Regions from separate parts of the Rhizobium sp. CC1099 genome, predicted to be linked through region 1. Evidence: predicted binding sites of a transcription regulator. Region 1 holds the regulator's gene; the other holds the start of a gene.

The links. Region 1 encodes LexA, which represses DNA repair genes until DNA is damaged. Its sites were predicted from a motif close to TGTTCNNNNTGTGTTCNG; they were not measured.
Region 2: the regulator LexA is predicted to act here: its motif matches at 5,364-5,381, upstream of QA644_RS14180 (glycosyl transferase).

The regions. Positions count from the first base shown of each region.
Region 1 is NZ_CP121641.1:1,512,075-1,519,725, forward strand. Features, by position in the region: gene QA644_RS07785 (LpxI family protein) at 1-646, shown strand, start outside; gene lpxB (lipid-A-disaccharide synthase) at 646-1,809, shown strand; gene gltA (citrate synthase) at 1,835-3,124, opposite strand; partial or broken gene QA644_RS07800 (hypothetical protein) at 3,852-4,081, shown strand; gene lexA (transcriptional repressor LexA) at 4,062-4,778, opposite strand; gene QA644_RS07810 (VOC family protein) at 4,984-5,862, shown strand; gene kdsA (3-deoxy-8-phosphooctulonate synthase) at 5,859-6,704, shown strand; gene QA644_RS35130 (methyl-accepting chemotaxis protein) at 6,727-7,359, opposite strand; gene QA644_RS35135 (methyl-accepting chemotaxis protein) at 7,359-7,651, opposite strand, start outside.
Region 2 is NZ_CP121641.1:2,791,390-2,799,040, forward strand. Features, by position in the region: gene QA644_RS14160 (adenylate/guanylate cyclase domain-containing protein) at 1-561, shown strand, start outside; gene QA644_RS14165 (DUF982 domain-containing protein) at 695-967, shown strand; gene QA644_RS14170 (ABC transporter ATP-binding protein) at 1,170-2,924, opposite strand; gene QA644_RS14175 (ELM1/GtrOC1 family putative glycosyltransferase) at 3,380-4,354, shown strand; gene QA644_RS14180 (glycosyl transferase) at 4,355-5,269, opposite strand; gene QA644_RS14185 (membrane-anchored protein) at 5,532-6,248, shown strand; gene QA644_RS14190 (acyltransferase family protein) at 6,530-7,651, shown strand, end outside.

The sequences.
Region 1 (7,651 bases):
CATGTCTGGCGGCGTTCGCCGTCGCCCCGAATGGCGGGAAGTGAGGCCAACCTGGCGGACGGTCGCAAAGATGCCGGGTGTGGTGCGTACGCTGCTTTCGGGCGGCGACGATACGGTGTTGCAGATGGTCATCAAGCTCATCGAAGACGACGGCCGGCGCGTCGTCGGCGCGCAGGATATTGCCCCCGACCTGCTGGCGGCTGTCGGGCCGATCGGCGTCATGTCGCCGGGGAATGACGACAAGATCGATATCCTGAAGGCGGCAGCAGCCGCCGAAGCGCTTGGTGCGCTCGACGTCGGGCAGGGCGCAGTCTCCGTCGGCGGACGCATCGTGGCGCTCGAAGGCGCGGAAGGGACCGACGGAATGCTTGAGCGCGTCGCATCGCTGCGTAGCGCCGGGCGTATATCGCCGCGCCGCCGTGGCGTGCTGGTCAAGCTCTGCAAGCCGCAGCAGGATGTCCGCGCCGACCTTCCGTCGATCGGCCTCTCCACGGTGACGAATGCCAAGGCGGCGGGCTTGGCGGGAATTGCAATCGAGGCGGGACGTGCTCTCGTGCTGGATCGCCAGGCTGTGATCAGGGCAGCCGACGAAGCCGGGCTTTTTGTCTGCGGGCTCGATCGCGGCCTACCGTCATGGGGGCTGTGATGAAGATCGCGATTGTGGCAGGCGAGGTTTCCGGAGACCTTCTCGGCGCCGATCTCGTGGCTGCGCTGAAGCGCAGGCATGCCGGGATTGAACTTGTCGGCGTCGGCGGCGACGCGCTGGAGGCACAGGGGCTGAAGTCGCTCTTCGACTTCTCCGAGCTTTCGATTATGGGCGTCACACAGGTGCTTGGAAACTTGCCGAAGCTTGTCGCCCGCATCAGGCAGACGACGGCTGCAATCATTGCGGCAAAGCCCGATATTCTGATCGTCATCGACAGCCCGGATTTCACCCATCGCGTTGCCAAACGTGTTCGCGAAGCCCTGCCGGAACTCCCGGTCGTCAATTATGTCTGTCCCAGCGTTTGGGCGTGGAAGGAATATCGCGCCCAGCAGATGCTCGCTTATATCGACCATGTGCTGGCCGTTCTGCCATTCGAGCCCGCGGTGATGGAGCAGCTCGGCGGACCGCAGACGACCTATGTCGGCCACCGGCTGACGGCGGATGCGGATTTGATTGCCGCCAGGCGCGGCCGGGCAGAAAAGCTCAAGACCGTCGCGGAGGGCCGGAAAACGATCATGCTGCTCCCGGGCTCACGCTCGTCGGAGATCACAAAGCTGCTTCCCTATTTTCGCGATGCCGTCAATGAGCTCGTCGCCCGCGGTGGCACAATGCGGTTTCTCTTGCCGACCGTCAGCCGCAGGGAATCGATGGTTCGCAACCTCGTGAAGGACTGGGAAACGAGACCGGAGATCCTGACTGGCAATGAACAGAAATGGCGGGCTTTCGCGGAGGCCGATGCGGCAATGGCTGCCTCGGGGACTGTCATCCTCGAGCTTGCACTTACAGGCGTGCCGACAGTCTCAGTCTATAAGACAGACTGGATCATCACTATGATGACGCGGCGCATCAAGACGTGGACAGGAGCAATTCCTAATCTGATCGCCGACTATGCCGTCGTCCCGGAATATATCAACGAGGTCGTTCGTGGCGCGAGCCTGGCGCGCTGGATGGAACGCCTTTCCAGCGACACGCTCCAGCGGCGCGCAATGCTCGAAGGTTTCGACCTTGTCTGGCAGCGCATGCAGACGGAAAAGCCGCCGGGCGAGAAAGCGGCGGATCTCGTTCTCGACATTCTGGACAAGAAAAAACCCGGCCGTCTCTGACCGGGTTTTTTCGGGCGGAAGCGGCTTAGCGCTTCGAAACCGGAACGTAGTCGCGCAGCGGTTCGCCGATATAGAGCTGGCGCGGACGGCCGATGCGCTGCTGTGGATCCTCGATCATCTCGTTCCACTGGGCGATCCAGCCGACCGTGCGGGCCAACGCAAAGAGCACCGTGAACATCGTCGTGGGGAAGCCCAGCGCCTTCAGCGTGATGCCGGAATAGAAGTCGATGTTCGGGTAGAGCTTCTTTTCGATGAAGTATTCGTCGGTCAGCGCGATGCGTTCCAGCTCCATCGCGACTTCGAGAAGCGGATCGTCCTTGTGACCGAGTTCGGCGAGAACCTCATGCGTCGTCTTCTGCATGATCTTGGCGCGCGGATCGTAGTTCTTGTAGACACGGTGACCGAAGCCCATGAGGCGGAACGGGTCATTCTTGTCCTTGGCGCGGGCGATATATTCCGGAATGCGCTCGACCGAGCCGATTTCCGAAAGCATGTTGAGCGCCGCCTCGTTGGCACCGCCATGAGCCGGGCCCCAAAGGCAGGCAATGCCGGCCGCGATGCATGCGAACGGGTTGGCGCCCGAAGAGCCGGCGAGGCGAACCGTCGAGGTCGAGGCGTTCTGCTCGTGATCGGCGTGCAGGATGAAGATACGGTCCATGGCGCGCGAGAGGACCGGGTTCACGACATATTCTTCGCACGGTACCGCGAAGCACATGCGCAGGAAGTTCGAGGCGTAGTCGAGATCGTTCTTCGGATAAACGAACGGCTGGCCGATATAGTACTTGTAGGCCATGGCCGCGATAGTCGGCATCTTGGCTATCATGCGCAGGCTTGCGACCATGCGCTGATGCGGATCGGTGATGTCTGTCGAGTCGTGGTAGAAGGCAGACAGAGCGCCGACACAGCCGCACATGACGGCCATCGGATGGGCGTCGCGGCGGAAGCCGGTGAAGAAGCGAGACATCTGCTCGTGCACCATGGTGTGATGCGTGACGCGGTAGTCGAAATCCTTCTTCTGGGCAGCCGTCGGCAATTCGCCGTAAAGCAGCAGATAGCAGACTTCCAGGAAGTCGCCATGTTCGGCAAGCTGTTCGATCGGGTAGCCGCGATGCAGCAGAATGCCTTCATCGCCGTCGATATAGGTGATCTTCGATTCACAGGAAGCGGTCGAGGTGAAACCAGGATCGTACGTGAAGGAACCGGTGTTTTTATAGAGTGCACCAATATCGATGACATCCGGACCGATCGTTCCGCTTTTCACGGAAAGATTGGCGGTTTTGTCGCCGATTTTGATTGTTGCGCTTTGATCCGTCATGCTGATCCTCCAAACTGGCGGCGGCGCCATAAAAGCGCCATAGGGTTAAGCGTCCTCTCCGATAGCTATATGATCACGGCGCCAATGCCAAGTTACCGTGGCGCCATTTTGTGCATCGCAGTATCAACTTTTAGACACTCCTGCGATGCCGGAGGCGCATAGCGGAAGCCAATGATTTAATTCGGCTTTTTGCAATCCATTTTTTTGGACTTTTTTCAATCGATTATTGTTGCTGAAACGCCCTCAGGGCTGCATTCTGGTTGTATTCATAGGGTGTCAGCGGGCTGGGTGCATGCCGGAGTTGAAAACGGCCGAGCTGCGCATTCCGCTTCAGCAGATGTCGCGGACAAGCAGTGTGCGCGCTTCCCGGCTTGCGCTTTTGGAATGCGGGAAGAAGCCTTTGGCAAAAGCAGAGCTCTCGCCCGTCAATAGCCACCGTTCAGTCCCGTAGCCACCGATCAGTCATTGTGGCTGCATACCCAAGGCTTTCGGCCTGCAAATGGCGAGCTAAGGAGCCGCTCAGGGCACACGCCTGCGCTTTGCGACGGTTTTTTCGGGCTTGGGGCGGCGATCTGGTTTGCGTCCGGCACGAATGTTTCGCTCAGCGCTTTGGCTTTGACCGAAAGCAGCCGTGAAGGCGCTGCGACCCGCGAAAGACGGAGGGAAAGCGAAATTTCACCGGAGCAGCAGGAAGAGGCAAGAAATGCGATGCGGAACGGTGCCACGCCCGGCTTGCGATGCCGCGGACATCGTCGTCACGCGGGCAAGGCTGCGGTTCGGCGCCTGCCGATGCGGCGCAGTGCATTTCGCGAATGAAACCTTGCGGAAAACCGGCGCCGTCGAACCGTGCTTTGGACAACCGCCTTCGAGAAACTCGATCGCCCCCGCCACGCCTATGAGTGGCGCGCCGTCGCCTTTGCCGGCGACGCGCTGCCGGTCAATGGTAGCGGCGGATAAGGCCGACGAGCTTACCCTGAACCTTTACGCGATCCGGTCCAAAGATGCGCGTCTCGTAGGCGGGGTTCGCCGCTTCCAGCGCGATGGACGCACCCTTGCGGCGGAACCGCTTCAGCGTCGCTTCCTCGTCATCGACCAGTGCCACGACAATGTCGCCGGGATTGGCGGTGCTGGTGTTGCGGATGATGACCGTGTCGCCATCGAAGATGCCAGCATCGATCATCGAATCGCCCTTGACCTCAAGCGCGTAGTGTTCGCCGGAGCCGAGCATATCGGCCGGAACGTTGATGTCGTGCGTGTTGTTCTGGATCGCCGAGATCGGCACGCCTGCCGCAATACGGCCCATGACGGGAACCGAAATGGAGCTGTTATTGTCTTCGTTCGCCGGCTTCGGCGCGGCGGCAGCAGGCTGCGGCTTGCCGAGGCTGCCCTCGATGACGCTCGGCGAAAAGCCGCGGCGGGGCTGGATGCTCGGGCTGTAGGCTTCCGGCAGCTTGATCACTTCAAGCGCGCGGGCCCGATTCGGTAGGCGACGAATGAAACCGCGCTCTTCCAAAGCGGTAATCAGCCGGTGGATGCCGGATTTGGACGCGAGATCCAGCGCATCCTTCATTTCGTCAAACGATGGCGGAACGCCGGATTCCTTCATACGCTCATGAATGAAGAGGAGAAGCTCCTGTTGTTTGCGTGTCAGCATCGAAGTTTAACCCCAAATTCGTGAAACAAAGCCAGAACGGACACTATATGTTCCATATGTGTTCCGCAAGTACCTAAATTTTCGTAAAACTTCGTCTCAACTGCGTTCATTTTTGGAAACTTTTGTTTGCCGGATCAGCGCTTTCAGCTTGCATTGACCACATAGCGGCACACATCTTCAGCACATTAAATGGAGACCTGACGCCATGCTGCATCCGTTGGATCATCTTGTTCTACCGGTCACCAACATCGATCTCGCGCGGGAGCGGCTGGGACGATTGGGGTTCACGGTTGCCGCCGAGGGCCGTCATCCTTTCGGTACGGTGAATGCTTGCGTTTTTTTCGCCGACAAGACCTATCTCGAGCCGCTTGGCGTCGCGAGCGCGAAAGAATGTGAAGAATCAGTGCGGCACGGAAACGTCTTTGTGGCGCGCGACCAGGCCTTTCGTTTCCGGTGCGGCAATGACGGATTCTCTGCGGCCGCATTCAGCACGGAGGACGCGGACGCCGACCATGCTCATTTCGTGCGTGCGAGAAAGAGCGGCGGCGCCATGCTGGAGTTTTCGCGCCTGATCAAGATGCCGGACGGGTCGCAATCGACAGGCACTTTCAAGCTTGCCTTTGCCGCCGATCTTCGGGTGCCGGATTTCTTCCTCTTTGACTGCCAGCGCATCAACGCCTTTCCGGCCGATCGGAGCGCGCTGGAAAAGCATGCGAACGGTGCAACCGGTATCTCGGAGATGGTGCTAAGCGCGCCCGAGCCTGAAGCCTTCGGCTCGTTCCTTCAGTTGGCCGTGTCTACGACGGAAATCGAGCGGACACCGTTTGGCGTGGCGATCGCGGCAGCGAATGCCAGGATCAGTCTTCTGTCGCCGGAAGGGATGGAGGCTTATTTCGATTCGGTGCCGTTATCCGTGGATAAGGGGCTAAGAGGCAGCGCTATCGTTTTCCGCACCACCGATCTTGCCGTGACAGAAGCGCTTTTGGCTGATAACGGGATGCCCTATACACGCAAGAACAACAGAGTCCTGGTGAAGCCTGCGCCCGGCCAAGGTGCGATCTTCGCCTTCGAGGAGATCCGATGAGCAATACGAATTCCGAAGTCGCAGTCGGCGAAGGTGCCGGCCGCGTCGTATTTTCAAACAGTGGCAGGCTGTCGCTGATCGCCGGCGCATGCGAAATGGAGAGCCGCGACCATGCCTTCATGGTTGCGGGCACGCTCAAGGAGCTTTGCGGCAAGCTCGGCATCGGGCTCGTCTACAAGACCTCCTTCGACAAGGCGAACCGCTCTTCGCTGTCGAGCAAACGCGGTATCGGTCTAGAGAAGGGCTTGGAAGTCTTCGCCGACCTCAAGAAGGAACTCGGCATTCCGGTTCTGACAGATATCCATTCGGAAGAGCAATGCGCGCGGGTCGCCGAGGTCGTGGACGTTCTGCAGATCCCGGCCTTCCTCTCCCGTCAGACGGACCTGCTTGTCGCAGCCGCGAAGACCGGCCGTGTCATCAACGTCAAGAAGGGCCAGTTTCTCGCTCCCTGGGACATGAAGAATGTTCTCGCCAAGCTAAATCAGAGCGGCAATTCGAATGTTCTGCTTTGTGAGCGTGGCGCGTCCTTCGGTTACAATACGCTGGTCTCGGACATGCGCTCGTTGCCGATCATGGCGGCCATGGGGGCTCCGGTCATTTTCGATGCGACCCATTCCGTGCAACAGCCCGGCGGCCAGGGCACGACGTCGGGCGGGGAGCGCCAGTTCGTCGAGACGCTGGCGCGGGCGGCAGTTGCGGTCGGAGTTGCAGGTGTCTTCATCGAGACCCACCAGGATCCGGACAATGCCCCCTGCGACGGCCCCAACATGGTGTATTTGAACGACATGCCGCGGCTTCTGGAAAAGCTGCTGGCCCTCGACGCCGTCGCCAAGGCGGCCTGATACTGGCGGAAGGTGCCCGCCGTCAACCGGCGAGCGCCATCCTTTGGCTTGAGTACGACCGCGTTGCGGCGGACGCCGTTACGTCGTCGAGAAGGAAACGGGCCAGCAGGTGATTGAGGTGTATCGCCTCGTCACCGAGCTCGCGGCAGGCGGCACTTGTCTGTTCAACCATCGCCGCGTTCTGCTGCGTGACGCTGTCCATAGTGTTGACGGCGGCGTTGACTTTCAGGAGAGCGGTCGTTTGTTCGGTGGAGGAACGCACGATCGACTCGATCAGCGCGGTGACCTTCAGAACCTGCTGATCGATATTGCTGAGCGCTTCACCGGTGCGGTTGACCAAGGCAACGCCGGCCGAAACCTGGCTGGAAGACGTCTCGATCAGCTGCTTAATTTCCTTTGCCAGATTGGCGGAGCGGCCGGCAAGGTCGCGCACTTCCTGTGCAACGACCGCAAAACCCTTTCCGGCCTCGCCCGCGCGGGCGGCTTCCACGCCGGCATTGAGCGCGAGCAGGTTGGTCTGGAAGGCGATTTCGTCGATGACGTTGATGATATCGCCGATCTGCGCAGATGATGTCTCGATCTTCTCCATCGCAGCGACCGCCTCGTGCACGACGGTTGCCGAATAGCTGGCGCTTTCCTTCGTCGCCGTCATCATCACGTTGGCTTCATTGGCCCGTCCGACGAGTTCTTGACGGTGACCGTGATCTGGTCGAGCGCCGAGGCCGCCTGCTCCAGCGAGGCGGCTTGATGCTCTGTTCGCCGGGCCAGATCGTTTGTGCTCGATGCGATTTCGCCGGAGCCGGTCCTTACTACATTCGTCACGGTCGAAATTTCCCTCATTGCCTCAGAAAGCGTGCGGACGCTCGAATTGAACTGCTCGCGCAGCTTCTCGTAGGCTGCGTCGAAAGGCTCGCTAAGCTGGACCGTGAGATCGCCGCCGGAGAGCC
Region 2 (7,651 bases), 1.3 Mb from region 1:
CTCGATCCCAACCTTGCCATTGGTTACCAGGTGTTGAGCTTCGGTCTTGCAGCCAGCGGTGATTATCCCGGTGCCATGCAGGCCGCGCGTCGCGCGGTGGAATTCAACCCCAACGACCCTGACAGCCTCATGGCCTTGGCAAAGGCGCAGGTCCGTTTCGGAGATTACCGCGAGGCAGTAAGCAATGCCGAACGCGCGCGGCGCCTGCACCCTATGGCGCCGGAATACTACACCTATGTCCACGGCCAGGCACTTTATGCCGCTGGTCGTCTGGAAGAGGCAGACAGCGTCATTGGAGAGTGCCTGATCCGTGCGCCGCAGGACGCGGATTGCCTGCTGATCCGAACCGCACTGTTGGCGGCTCGCGGGGATGTGGCGGAAGCCCAGGTTGCAATGGCGCGATTGGTGCAAACCAAACCTGAGTTTTCGCTGGCCTCCGAACGCACCTATCGGCGCTTTGGAGATTCTCCTCTGATGGATCAATTCCTGCAGGAACTTTCCCGTGCAAAGGCTCCGGAAACCGCTTTGCGTTCAGGCTTTATCGAACGAAACACCGCATGAGCGCGGTAAGTGCTCCCGCCGTGTTCTTCTGTGCCTTCTGGATCGATGAGAAATTAATCCAGCCTCTGAATCCGCTTGCGCCTGCGCAGGATTCCAGCGAGTGTTAACTTGCCGAAAGGTTGTGGGATGAGCCATGGACAGTGCGCAGTGGGTTCAGCCGGTAATGATCGTCTGCAAGCAAAGCGGACAACTCTACACTATTACAAATACCCGGGAAGCCATCGATATCCTTCTCCGGTATTGGCCAGTCTCTGATGGCAAAGCATTTTTCGATGCCATGGAAGTATGCATCGGCGTAGCTGAGGGAAGAACGTCGAAAGAGCAAGCAAGGCAAGCCTTCATCGATGCCGCCCATGAGGCGCACATCCCCGTCGAAATTCCTGACGTCATCAGAGTGAGAGTCTGATTTCCTGCAATTCTAAGCAGCTGGCTAGAATGCCATTTTATCATACCGCATTCTTCCGGAAGCGCTTTTTGAGGTCACCGAAGGCATTGGACCGCGTTCGCCCTCGGCGATTTTCATTGGCGGCAGCTCACGTTCGAGCACAAGGCACTACGGGTTTGCGCAAAGACACTACATTCCGCGCGAGTTCTGAACCGCAACGATTTTACGCACTGAATCCCAACTGGCTGAGCCGCGCGTAAAGACCGTCATCGAGCTTCGCAAGCGTCTCGTGATTGCCTTCTTCGACGACACGGCCCTGCTGCATGACGACGATCTTGTCGGCACGCACAACTGTGGAAAGCCGGTGGGCGATGACGACGACGGTGCGGCCGGTCATCGCTTCGTCGAGAGCCCTTTGGACGGCGGCTTCGGATTCGTTGTCGAGGGCGGAGGTTGCCTCGTCGAGCAAGAGGATCGGAGCGTTGCGCACCAGCGCGCGGGCAATCGACAGGCGCTGGCGCTGGCCGCCCGACAGCGTCACGCCGCTTTCGCCGACGGGCGTATCGTAGCCCTGCGGCTGCGCCAGGATGAAATCATGCGCGTAGGCAAGCCGTGCGGCTTCCTCGACCTCGGCATCCGTCGCATCCGGCCGGCCATATCGGATATTGTTGCGGATCGAGCCTTCGAAGAGGTAGGGTTGCTGCGAGACATAGGCGAGCTGCTCACGCAGCGACTGTTTGGTAACATGGGCGATGTCCTGCCCGTCGATCAGGATCTCGCCGCCCGCCGGATCATAGAAGCGCGGGATCAGATTCATGATCGTCGATTTTCCGGCGCCGGACGGGCCGACGAGCGCTGTCGTCTTACCGCCTTCGGCGACGAAGCTGACGCCGTTGAGAACGCTATCGGCGCCATAAGCGAAGGAGACGTCGCGAAATTCGATCCGTGCCTCCGTCGGCCTCAGCGGCTTAGCATCCGGCAGGTCGCGCTGGCGTGGCTCCATGTCCAGCACTTCGTAGATCATCCGTGCGTGGACGGCCGCGCGCTCCATCTGCACCTGCAGCTTCGCAAGACGGCGCAGTGGATCGTAGAGCAGCAGCAGCGCCGTGAAGAAAGAGAAGAAGGCACCCGGCGGTACGTTGAAATAGATCGAGCGATAGGCGGCATAAGCAAGTACACCGGCCAGCATGAGGCCGGCAAAACTCTCGGTTACGGGTGCATTGCGTTCCGATAGGCGGGCAAGGTGATTGGCTCGATTTTCGACCGCAATGATGACGTTTTCGACCCGGGCCTCCAGCGCGCGCTCCATCGTAAAGGCCTTAACCACGGAAATGCCCTGGATCGTCTCCTGCAAAGTTCCGAAGAAAATGCTGTTGAGCCGGATGCCTCTTGCCGCAACCTCTTTGAGGCGACGTGAAAAATACCTGAGCCCGAAGAGCAGCGCCGGTGCCATCACCAAAACGACGGTACTTAGCAGCGGGTCCTGATAGACCATCACTGCGAGCAGCGAGACGAAGGAGAGCATGTCCCTCGCCGTCGACGTAACCGTCAGATTGAGAACGTCGCGTATGCCGGAAATATTCTGGCTCAATAACGCAGCGACCTGCCCCGACCGTCGCTGGTCGAAAAATTCGACCGGAAGCGTCATAAGATGGGCCGCAAGCCGCTTCTGGTAGCGGGCGACGATACCGTTGCTGACCCTTGAAAGAGCAACAGCCTGACCGTAGCTTGCAAATCCTCGGATGACGAATGCGGCGAAGAGCGAGAGACAGATTAGCCCGACGAGCTCTGCGTCTTTACTGACGAAGGCCTCGTCGACAATGCTCTTCATCACGTAGGCCGTATAGGCAGTAGAAAGCGCGACCGCAGCCAGGCAGGCAATCGCGAAGCTATAGCCAGGAATATGGTCCCTAAAATTTTCGGAGACCACCCGCTTCAATATCTCAAGAGTGCGGACGTTCTGTTTTGCTGGAGACATGAGCGCTCGTATGAATTCCCCGCCGGCTCAGCCAAGCGATAAGGTTCGAGCTGGCGTCTTACCGGCCAATGACCGGAAAGTCGAGTATTCATCGCGCCTGACGAAACGGCGCGTCTGCCGGGAAGCATTCGGCTGATCGTGTTGCATAGCCGTCAGATTCCTATAGACCCTGCGGAGGAACGCGACTGCCATTAAGTTTAGAATGGGGTCGGGCAGCAGATTGACGTCACGCTGCTGCCACGAGATCACGTGGCCGTCCTCGTTCTGGCCTGCGAGCGTTTGCCGCCTTGGGACATTGCCAGACACGAAAGATGTCGCAGAATCCTGATCTGGTCTCCTGCTACTCACTTGGTGAACCTCACTTGGAATCCGTGAGACGGCTTGATAACAACATGGCCTCGGAAAACAACGGAAGGGACTACGTCAGCCACGTGGTCTCGAACAGGGCAATTAGAATGGATCCGGTCAAGAGCGACCTGCTCAACGCATGGGTTGTCAGCGAGTCTAAAATTGGTACGATGTCTCAATGCACCGGCGTAGCAAATAATTTTGGTGGGCCAGTCCTTCAAAAACCCGTTGTGGTAAAACACGGCATCTCAAAATATTTTTCACCGCGTTTGTTCTCTTCACGAGAAGCAAGGCCTGATGTCATCATTTCCTGTGGTTTCAGGTCTGAGAGCCACGTCATAAAGATGAAACGAGCCTTCAAAAGCCGGCCGTTTATAGTGCATCTCCAGCGCCCGAGGGTATCCGGTTATGATTTGGTTTTCGTATCCAATCATGACTGGACGAATGAGTTCGATGAACTGCCGCAATACGAGCGGATGGTAGGCGTGCCACATCGGCTCCGGGCCGAAGAGATACTGCTGCGGCGGGAAAATGCCAGGCGCCTGTATAATCCGCAGGGACGCAAAATAGCCTCCGTGTTCGTTGGAGGTTCAAACGGTGCCTACGTTTATGACGATCGGGCGATAAGCGGCATCCAGGACGCAGTTAGAACTCTTGCAGACGACGACTGGCAAGTTCTCGTGTCAACATCTCGAAGATCCGACGATGAGACTTTAAGAAGACTACGCGAGATTGAATCGCCAACCGTCACCGTTTGGGATCGATGTGAACCAAATCCTTACATTGACTACGTCGCGGCGGCTGACGCCTTTCTCATCACAAAGGATTCAGTGACAATGCCATGCGAGGCGCTAGTGACCGGCCGACCGGTATATTCCTTGGATCTGTCAGCTGTTCCCGGCGATCGGCTGGTGAAGTTTGAGCGCTTTCATCGGGATCTGCGAGAAACATTGAAATTGACGCGGTCGTTCGAAGGTCGACTTGAGGCTTATTCGTATTCACCGCTAAATGAAGCCAAGCGTATAGCGCGCGTCATTGAACAAAGGATCGGGTTCCAACCCGGACCATTGACTGGAGAATAGTCAGTCGCTTTCGAAGCGCTCGTCGTAGCGATAGCCGATTTTCAGCAATGCGGAAACGGGCGAAAAACAATCCAATTCAATGGACTTTCTACCTGCATATTGCTTTGCCGCAGCGAAAAACGCGAGAATACGACGCTCTGCCGATAATATTCCAGTATAAGCGGAGGAGGTCTCATTTTCGTAAAACCGAGGGAGATTCGCGTTGGAAATATCTATACCAAAAAGGCCAATGCGCGTCGCGCCCGACGCTAACGCAAATTGCATGGCAGTTGCGGCGACAGAGCCCGCGGGGAATATGCCTTTGTCAGGATCTATCGAGACTGCCGAATTCTCACTCCGGAAAAGCCAGTCGCTTTGAACAGCCACTTCTGAACGTCGTTTTTGCCCATATGGTGCAAGAATGTTTCTGATGAGCACTACCTTTCTGTCTCGAAGCCAGGCACTGTCAATCTCACAAATCGCTCGAATGACGCTGATCGATAGTAAACATGGAACGTTCTGAGGAACCTTCTCCTTAAGGAGAGTGAAATGCCTCCACACGAAGCGCTCATCCTCCACAACTACAGCGAGCGGCTCTTGTATCTTTGATCCAATAAGGCTTATCGCTCCGTTGAGTAACAACGCACTGCCGGCCGGTATCTTCTCAATTGCGCACTGGTTGATTGACGGGCCGCTGCCGACGATAAAAACACAGTCAGGTTTGTTTGGATTGACATCAGCAAAAGCCAGCGTTTCAACAATATCGACCGACCGATAACGAATTAAGGCTTGTTGCCGCTCCTCGGAGGAAATTATTTTGAGCCCCGGCAGCCAATCTTGAAAATGGCTTTTAGATCGGCCGAGAAACAGCCTAACGCCGATTTTGATAATGGATCGTGCCAACGGGCGGTTTGCTGAGTGAAATATCTCTCCCATGACAACGCTACCTGATCGTTTTATTAGTAAGGCCGAGCGGGCGCTTGAAATCTTCGCTATCTGTAGCGTCTCCTGAAGGTCGCCCGCTGTGATTTGTTCAAAGTGTGGTCTGTGCAAAGTTATTGGCTTGCGACCACTAGAAGTGTCAAGGTAATAATCCCGACGAGAACAAAGCCGTATCTCCACTGCCGAACGTCGAACCGACCGGTAGAAAACTGGCTGTCACGCGAAATGCCTACTTCTATGAAATCCTTGAGTTAATATGAGCATCAGTCAACTTCGCAAGCGGGTGTACCGAACACTAAAATATAAACTTGCACGGCCAAGCCCTCCGGATTTACGCACTCCGTTTCGCGGTCCCGTCGTCGTGGTTGGATCTGCCCCGCAAGCAAATCTCCCTGCTGGATTAGATCGCAACTTTAGCATTGTGACAGTCAACGGGTCTCAGGCTGTCACAAAAAACTGGGGCATCGAGAGACCAGACATTACGTTCATGCAATTCAACCAGATCAGAGGTCAAAATACCAATGCGGTTGAGGTTCGCCGAGTGCTGCGGGGGCAGTCCACAAAGGCCTTATATGTCTTTCTCTGGCCGGAGGGTGAGGAAGCACTCAAAGCGGGCTTGAGCGCATTTCACTACCAGTACGAGAGTCTAACGCTTGTCAACAAATACGAAAGAATGGCGCTGCTCGATAAAGTTTGTGGCCTAAGGACTGCGGAAATGGACGCGAGTGAAAAGTGCTCCAACGGAGTAAATGCCGTGCTGTTTGCCTTCTGCCATGGCGCGAGCGAAGTCATAATTACCGGTATTAATCCTCGGTCCACTGGGCATGCGTACAATAACGAAAATCTTGGGCGACTTCATCAAACTATGGACGAGATGGTTTTCAGCAAGCTGTTGCGCGATGGGTGGCCGCTTTACACCGCGGATCCTCAAGTTTCTTCAGCGATCGGCATACCGCTATGGATGCCGGCGTAATGCGTTAACGCCACGTATAGCCACACTAGGTTGACGGAATGCGCAGACTCACGGGAGACCCGGAACTTCGCAAGGCGGTCCCCGCCGGAGGGATGCTTCTTGGTGGCAGGTCACAATGATGTGATGGTCGAGTATTCGTGGAAACGCTGCAGCATTTGCTGGTCCAGATATCTCGCTGTGGCTTACCGGAAACGCCCCGATTGGAGGTGCCGCCTCGATATTGCTATTTTTGCTCATTCGAATATGACCTCGACTTCTCAATCACTCGAGGGCGCAAATTTATGAAGTACAGGACAGAGATCGAAGGACTTCGCGCCGTAGCTGTCTTGTCCGTGATTGTTTTTCATGCGTATCCAAATGCTCTGCCCGGAGGCTTTATCGGCGTCGATATATTTTTTGTGATTAGCGGCTATCTGATAACATCGATCATTTTAAGGGACATAGAGGCAAGAACATTTAGCATCGCACGCTTCTTCGAAAAGCGTGCGCGGCGAATTCTACCCGCTCTTTTTTTTGTAATCGCGTGCTGTGTACCGGCCGGGTGGTATTGGATGATGCCAGCGGAATTACGCGCGTTCTCAGATTCAGTTATTGCAGCATGCCTGTCGGTATCAAATATCTTCTTCTGGACAAAAAGTGGGTATTTTGCGCCTGAAACGGCCCAAATGCCGCTACTTCATACATGGAGCCTTGGGGTCGAGGAGCAATTTTACGCGATCTATCCGTTTTTGCTACGCACAATAGGCAAGAAGTCATACAAGAAGAACGCAATGCTACTATTTTTAGTGGCGGGAGCCACGGTCAGTATTATCGTAAGTTACATATGCTCGAAATATTATCCCGAACTGAACTTTTATTTTCTTCCGACACGAGCATGGGAGTTTTTCTTTGGAGGGGCCTGCGCTGTCTTCTCCGGTCGCCGAGAACGCGATCATGGATGGTGGGCTTGCGCGGGGATCATCCTTATCGGCGTTGCGGTTATCTGTTTCGATGAGAGCTCTCAGTTCCCCGCAGCAAGTCTGGCAGTAGCTGGAACATGTTTAGTCCTAACATTTGCGAGAAGCGGGAATTTTGTAGGAAATAGCCTATCGCTACCACCTCTAGTGATGGTGGGCACGATCAGCTATAGCGCGTACTTGTGGCATCAGCCCCTGTTTGCTTTTGCTAAAATTCGCAGCGTAGACGTGCCAAACGGAATGACGATATTCGCCTTGATAGTCGTCTCCTTGGCATTGGCATATTGCACGTACCGTTTCATTGAGCTGCCGTTCAGACGCAAGCCTGATCAAGATATTCACGTTAGCAAAGGATTCGTCGGTGGCTGCGCTGTCTTTACAATCGCGCTTGTTAGTTTTGGAATCTACGGAAACCTCACAAAAGGCGCCCCATCCCGGTTACCACCT